DNA from 3 places in the Ewingella allii genome. Region 1 is predicted to be linked to each of the others. Evidence: predicted binding sites of a transcription regulator. Region 1 holds the regulator's gene; each other region holds the start of a gene.

Region 1 (2,265 bases):
AGCTATCGCGGCCCAGCCACAGCACGGCGAAGAACTTCTGTATGCCGTTCAACACGCGCAGGTGCGGAGTCTGCTGTCCTTCACGCCCCGGCGCACGGCCAAACATCACCGATACTGGCAACATTTGGATGTCGAGATCGGGATTATTGCGATGCAAATCGAGATAGTCGTGGAACAGTTTTATCGACTCAATTTTCGGCGTGTAATAAGTGAAAACGCGAGGGCCTTCAGCGATAAAAACGTGGCTCGGCAGTTGAACGCCGTCGATTTCCAAAGGAATAAGGGGATCAGGCAGATTCTGCGCCAGGCACTGGGTGCGTAACGTCAGTAAATCCGCTTTCGAATGGTAAGGTAAAACATACAAGATCGGGCGCGTCGGATCTAAGCGCAACTCGGTAACCGGATCTGTAGGGATAACCTTGCTCTTTACCAGCAATTTTAGTGGTAAATTCAATAAGGTATAATAAAGTCTACGCCAACCTGACATAAAAAATGTGAAGCCTCTTGTTAGCAAATCGCCGCAAGGATACCAGAAACCAGAATCGAGTTCTGTTTGTTGCGTTAACGGCGATATTTGTCACCCTGAATGGTTTTGAGTATAAAATGCTGCCAATACTCTGTCCGCCAAAACTCTGTTAAGACGCATAACACATGAAAAATGAATCAACGGGCCTAATTCGTATCGTTAAGGCCGCCGGCTATTCCCTCAAGGGATTGAGTGCTGCCTGGAAAAACGAGGCGGCCTTCCGTCAGGAAGTGATAGCCGTTCTGCCCTTCATCATACTGTCATTTTTCCTCGATGTGACTAGCGTCGAGCGTATTTTATTAGTGGGCGTCTTGGTACTGGTGGTGATTGTCGAATTATTAAATAGCGCCGTCGAAAGCGCGATTGACCGCATCGGCCCTGAATTCCATGTCCTGTCCGGGCGCGCCAAAGATTTTGGATCGGCCGCGGTACTTTTGAGCATCATACTGGCGATTTTCACCTGGGTCAGCGTCTTTTGGCCGCGCTGGTTCTAAAGCGGAATACAGATTCCAGATTTCACTTTAGCACTGGTTTTTATGCACTCTTAGGTTTTCATTCCCTAGTTACCTGTATATACTCACAGCAATACTGTATAAACAATCAGGGGGCGGAATGAAAGCTTTAACAGCCAGACAACAAGAGGTTTACGACCTCATTCGCGAACATATATCCACCACGGGTATGCCGCCGACTCGTGCAGAAATTGCCACTCGTCTGGGGTTCCGCTCGCCAAATGCCGCGGAAGAACACCTCAAAGCCCTGCAGCGCAAAGGCGTGATTGAAATCGTCTCTGGCGCGTCGCGCGGCATTCGCTTGCTAATGGAAGAAGAGGAAGGTTTACCACTGATTGGCCGCGTCGCCGCCGGTGAGCCTCTTTTAGCTCAGCAACATATCGAAGGCCACTATCAGGTCGATCCTGCCATGTTCAAGCCTAGCGCCGACTTCTTGCTGCGCGTTAGCGGGATGTCTATGCGGGATATCGGTATTCTCGACGGCGATCTGTTGGCGGTTCACAAAACGCAGGATGTACGTAATGGGCAAGTTGTCGTTGCGCGCATTGATGATGAAGTGACGGTTAAACGCTTGAAAAAGCAGGGTAGCGTCGTGCAACTGCTGCCAGAGAACAGCGACTTCGAGCCGATCGTGGTTGACCTGCGCGAGCAGAGTTTCAGCATTGAAGGCTTGGCTGTTGGCGTTATCCGTAACGGCGACTGGATCTAATCCTTTCTGCTGGCAAGGCTCGGTACTCGCCCTTCCTGAACGTACTGCCGGGCTTTTGCTATAGACATTTGCCACAAAGCTAGCTGTCGCCTTACGGTGATCTCACGCCGTGACACTGCGCCCCTTGATTGGGGCGTTGTTGTTTAAGCAGATCGCTGTTTTTATAAAAAGCGTTGATGCCGACACGCCGAATTACGCCAGGTTGACCTCTTGTTCAATATCCTCAGCATGGGACCTCTATGCCTCAGCATCCCTTTCGACAAGTATTAAGCCGCACCTTCCTCAGCCGCGAGGACAAAGCCTTATGGAAACTGGCTTTGCCAATGATTTTCTCCAACATTACCGTCCCACTATTAGGTTTGGTGGATACCGCTGTTATCGGCCATCTCGACAGCGCGGATTATCTCGGCGGCGTAGCGGTCGGCGCGATGGTGACGACCTTCCTCTTCATGATGCTGCTGTTCTTGCGCATGAGCACCACCGGCCTGACTGCTCAGGCGTTGGGTGCCAAAGATAAC
Region 2 (2,265 bases), on a different contig from region 1:
AAGGGCCTGTTATGACAGCAACTATCCTGCTTCATCCTTCGCTGACTCCTCTTGAGGGAGGCATTAACTTTCGCGAACTTGGCGGCAACACGGCTGCCGATGGCCGACGCATCAAGCGCGGCTGGCTCTATCGTTCAGGCTCCCTCGACTCACTCACGCCGAAAGATTGCGACTTCTTAAGCAAGGTGCCGGTGGCCCATATTCTCGACTATCGCGACGCCGACGAAGTGGCGGCCAAGCCCGACGTGCTTTGGCAAGGTGTCCAGTATCACCACGCGCCCGCCAACCCTCTGAGTCACGAAGTGAGCGCCAACCTCGAACATTTGACCCAGCAGACCATCGACGCCTTCGACCCTGAAACCTTTATGCTCGAGCTGTATCGTCGCTTGCCTTTTAATAATCCGGCTTATCAGCAGTTGGCAACCCTGCTGACCCAGCCTAATGGCGGCGCGATTGTTCAGCACTGCGCCGTGGGTAAAGATCGCACGGGCATAGGCTCGGCGCTGGTGCTGTTCGCGCTGGGGGCCGATCGCAACACGGTGCTGGAAGATTATCTGCTGACAGAAACCACCCTCGCGCCTTTCCGCACTTACATGCTCAACAAGATGTCGATAAAGCTCAACGACAAGGCGCTGGAGAAGTTCGGTTATGTCCTCTCCGTGCGGGAAGCGTTTATGGACACGGCGTTAAAATCCATTGATGACCTCTATGGCTCAACCGACCTTTGGTTAGAGAAAGAGTACGGATTAACGGCTGAGTTGCGCCAGAACCTGCGCGACCGTTATCTCGAGTAACTGCCTCTATTTTGCTGATATTATTGATATTGCCTGACGATACTCACAAGGAAGCCCTTTGACCATTAATGACGTAATCCACCTCACTACTGAGTTTGTTCGGGCGCACGAGCCGTGGGCCATACCCATTGTCTTCTTTCTGGCATTCGGTGAGTCATTGGCCTTCCTCTCACTGCTTTTGCCTGCCACGGTGATTTTGCTCGGGCTTGGGGCGCTGATTGGCGAAAGCGGCATCCCATTCTGGCCGATTTGGGCAGCTGCGGCCGCCGGTGCTTTCTTCGGCGATTGGCTCTCGTATTGGGTTGGCGCGCATTTTCAGGATCGCGTCGGCAACTTCTGGCCCTTCTCCAAACACCCGCAAATGCTGGTACGCGGGCACGCCTTCTTTGAAAAGTGGGGCATGCCGGGGGCCTTTATTGGCCGCTTCTTCGGACCACTGCGCGCCGTGGTGCCGCTGGTGGCGGGAATTTGCGGCATGCCGCAACGTTATTTCCAAATCGCCAACATTTCATCAGCACTGATTTGGGCCTTTGGCGTGCTGGCGCCGGGCGCTTTTGGCATCCAGTGGCTCAGTCACTGGTTCTAATCCTGCCGTCGGGAATGCTGCGGCACAAGGGGGAAGAGTGGGATAAATCCACTCTTGCGAGAAGCCTCGCAAAGCTTCTCACTGATGCATAATGTGCTGGACATGCATACAGTGTGACATTACCTTGACCGCTAGAATCGATTGAGATGGAGAACGCGTGGATATCAGCATTTTATACCTCGTGGGCGGGACTTTGGCGGGCTTGCTATTAGGCTGGCTGATTGCCAGTTTGCGCCAACAAAAGAATCAAAGTGAGCATGAGACTCAGCGTCGGCTGATTCAGCAAACCGTTGACCAGCAAAAGGCGGAGATCGACCAGCTGAAAGCCGAGCGCCAGCAGTCGCAGCAGCAACAGCGCGAGGCCGAGCTTGAGCTTCGCCAACTGCATAGCCAAGTCGCGGCTAACCGTGAAAAGCTGCAAGGGCTGGCTCACTGGCAAAGTGAGTGTGAACAGCTCAATCAGGAGCTGCGCGCCCAGCGCGAAATTAACAGCGCCCAAGAGGCGGAGCTGCGCGAAGTTTCTACCCGTCTGGATGAAACCCGAATGGCCGCTGAAGATAAACAGCGTTTGCTGATCAACAGTGAACAACGCCTCACCAGTCAGTTTGAAAATCTGGCTAACCGTATCTTTGAACACAATGGGCGTCGGGCCGACGAGCAAAACAAGCAGAGCCTCGATAAGCTTCTGCTGCCCCTGCGCGAACAGCTCGATGGGTTCCGCCGTCAGGTGCAGGATAGCTTTGGGCAGGAAGCGCGCGAGCGCCATACCCTTTCCCATGAAATTCGCAACCTCCAGCAGCTGAATGAGCAGATGGCGCGCGAAGCTATCAACCTCACCAAGGCCTTGAAAGGCGACAATAAAACCCAAGGTAACTGGGGTGAAGT
Region 3 (2,265 bases), on a different contig from region 1:
CACCACTGCGCCAAGCTTTACGCTGAGAAACCTGATAGGGCAGGAGCGTTTGGATATTGCCATTTCGGTTTGTGCCGCGGGGTCGCGTTCCGAGGGTTTATTGCTGATGGCTACTACGCCGGTGTGGGTGGGAGGAGTGGGGATAGCGCTCATGCCGGAAAGCCCGCTGCCGTTGGCACTGCACGCCAGCCATTGCCCCTATAGTGAAGCCATGACTAGCTCGCTTTCTGACGCAAAGTTGGACTGGCGTGTGATCCTCACCAGTCCCTCTTCTAGTGCAATTGAAGCCTGCGTGGAAACCGGCTTAGGTATCAGCCTGATAGATCGCGCGCGGGTAAAACCGACGATGCGTATTCTAGAAAACTTACCCAAAGTCCCGACTTACGAAGTGTACTTACTGCGTTCTCCCTCCACCGACTCGTCCCAAGCGGTGTCGGCACTTGAGAAGGTCATTGCTGAGCAGTTTCGGCTGTAATGAAGCTTTTTAGTAAGGCTTTCAAATGTTTTTATTCCTGATAAGCAGTGATGGTTTTTCATTGAACATGCCGAATGCACAGTTGAAGTTTATTGAGCTTATTGTATGTTGTAACTAAAATAGGATGTGATACACCACCTATTTTCCTAAGAAGGGCATCACCCTTAAGATTGAAACTTGGTAGCAAAAACCTTAGAGAACCAGTCTATAAACACCCTGACCTTAGGGGAGAGGTAGCAACGATCGGGGAACAAAATGGATACTGGCTTAGTGACTGTTGCATAATCGGTTAATACTTCTCGCAGCTCGCCGGATTGAATATGCGGGTCCAGCGCGGTCTACACATTATTCAGATCTGAGAACGGGAAGTGAGTATTGCCTTGAATACCTATTTCAGGCAGAGGCGTCACCGTCACATCCCCACCATGCTTATTCACCACGTCACGCCACTCCCGCGCCGTATACCAGCCTGACCCGCCACCCTGAGAGTGGGTGAAGAGAATATCTGTAAGAAATTCCCGCCAGTTCCGTATTATAAAAAACAGGCTGGATGATGTATCCTGCATTGATTATTGCTATACTGTATATAATTACAGTATAAGGAGCAAATCATGGCTGTTGAAACAAAGTTTGTTGTCGTCAGAAAAGGTGAAGAAAAAATGACATTTGCCAATAAGAAGGAAGCGGACGCTTACGACAAAATGCTCGATATGGCTGATGCTTTTACTGACTGGCTGTTGCAGAGCGAACTGGAAATTGATGAATCGCTGGCAGAAAACATCGCCCTGCGTCTGGCTGAGCAAAAAGATACCGTTCAGTACATCCTGCGTACCAGCAAGCTGCCGGAAGAAGAAGCCATGAAAGCTCCTGTCGCGCAGGCGGAAGATCCGGCGGTGACTGAAACTGAAGAATCATTGGAAGAAACGACTGAAGAAACCGCAGCAGCGCCAGCTCCTAAAAAGTCCGGTGCGGTTAAAGCCGCCTGATTCGCTTTCAGCCCCCTGTAAAAAAACCGGCTTATCAGGCCGGTTTTTTTGTCCTGCAAGAAGCAAAAGACGCTTATTTATGCTGTTTCGCGAACTCTTCTTTGGCTTTCTTCAGTTGCTGCTGGAAAGCGTCGTTAGTGTGCAGCGTTGCCACAACTGCAGAACCGACGATTCGAGCCGCATCCACATCACTCTGCCAGTGGTATCCGCAAATCACGCGGCTCTGGCCTAAATCATAACCACGCTGCAGGATTTGATCCTGACGTTGCGGGTTGATTTCAGTCAGCACTAACGCCGTTGCCCAGCCAATAGAAGTATGGCCGGAAGGATAAGAACCGTTTTTCGAAAGCTTATCCTGCTCGGTGGTATTACAGGTCGGGACGCCATAGAAGGCAAACGGGCGGATACGCATGTACTTCTCTTTCGCGCCACGCGTGGCCAGGTCTCCGGCATCTTCAATCATATTGGTCAGCAGCTTATGCAGCTCCGGCGTGTCTTTAGCAGTGATCGGTGAGCCAAATGCACTGGAGAAAGCATTCGCCACGCCCCCTCCGCTCAGGTTTGCATCTTCAGCGGCCTGTTTGCCGCGCTCGGTTGAACGCAGCAGACGGCCCTGCTCATACATCGCCTGGTCATTGAGGAATGCAATGCTGCCCACTGCCGGTGGTGGTGGCAGCAGGTTCAGGCTATTGATGGCCTGATCATTCTTTAAATAGTAGAGATCCGGTTTGGTGGTGGCATCGTTGCCAGTCAAGGCAAACGCATTAAATGAAACAAGTCCTGCGAGGCAAAAAATGGTCAGTC

What was found. Region 1 encodes LexA, which represses DNA repair genes until DNA is damaged. Its sites were predicted from a motif close to TNCTGTATGTACATACAGNA; they were not measured.
Region 2: the regulator LexA is predicted to act here: its motif matches at 1,475-1,494, upstream of rmuC (DNA recombination protein RmuC).
Region 3: the regulator LexA is predicted to act here: its motif matches at 1,054-1,073, upstream of SBO83_RS16220 (YebG family protein).

What each region holds. Positions count from the first base shown of each region.
Region 1 is NZ_JAWUDN010000003.1:28,798-31,062, forward strand. It holds gene plsB (glycerol-3-phosphate 1-O-acyltransferase PlsB) at 1-487, opposite strand, end outside; gene SBO83_RS08905 (diacylglycerol kinase) at 652-1,020, shown strand; gene lexA (transcriptional repressor LexA) at 1,139-1,747, shown strand; gene dinF (MATE family efflux transporter DinF) at 1,987-2,265, shown strand, end outside.
Region 2 is NZ_JAWUDN010000011.1:18,424-20,688, reverse strand. It holds gene SBO83_RS19395 (tyrosine-protein phosphatase) at 12-794, shown strand; gene SBO83_RS19390 (DedA family protein) at 853-1,380, shown strand; gene rmuC (DNA recombination protein RmuC) at 1,538-2,265, shown strand, end outside.
Region 3 is NZ_JAWUDN010000007.1:210,738-213,002, forward strand. It holds gene SBO83_RS16205 (LysR substrate-binding domain-containing protein) at 1-475, shown strand, start outside; partial or broken gene SBO83_RS16210 (LysR family transcriptional regulator) at 640-810, opposite strand; partial or broken gene SBO83_RS16215 (alpha/beta hydrolase) at 814-955, opposite strand; gene SBO83_RS16220 (YebG family protein) at 1,087-1,461, shown strand; gene phoC (acid phosphatase PhoC) at 1,535-2,265, opposite strand, start outside.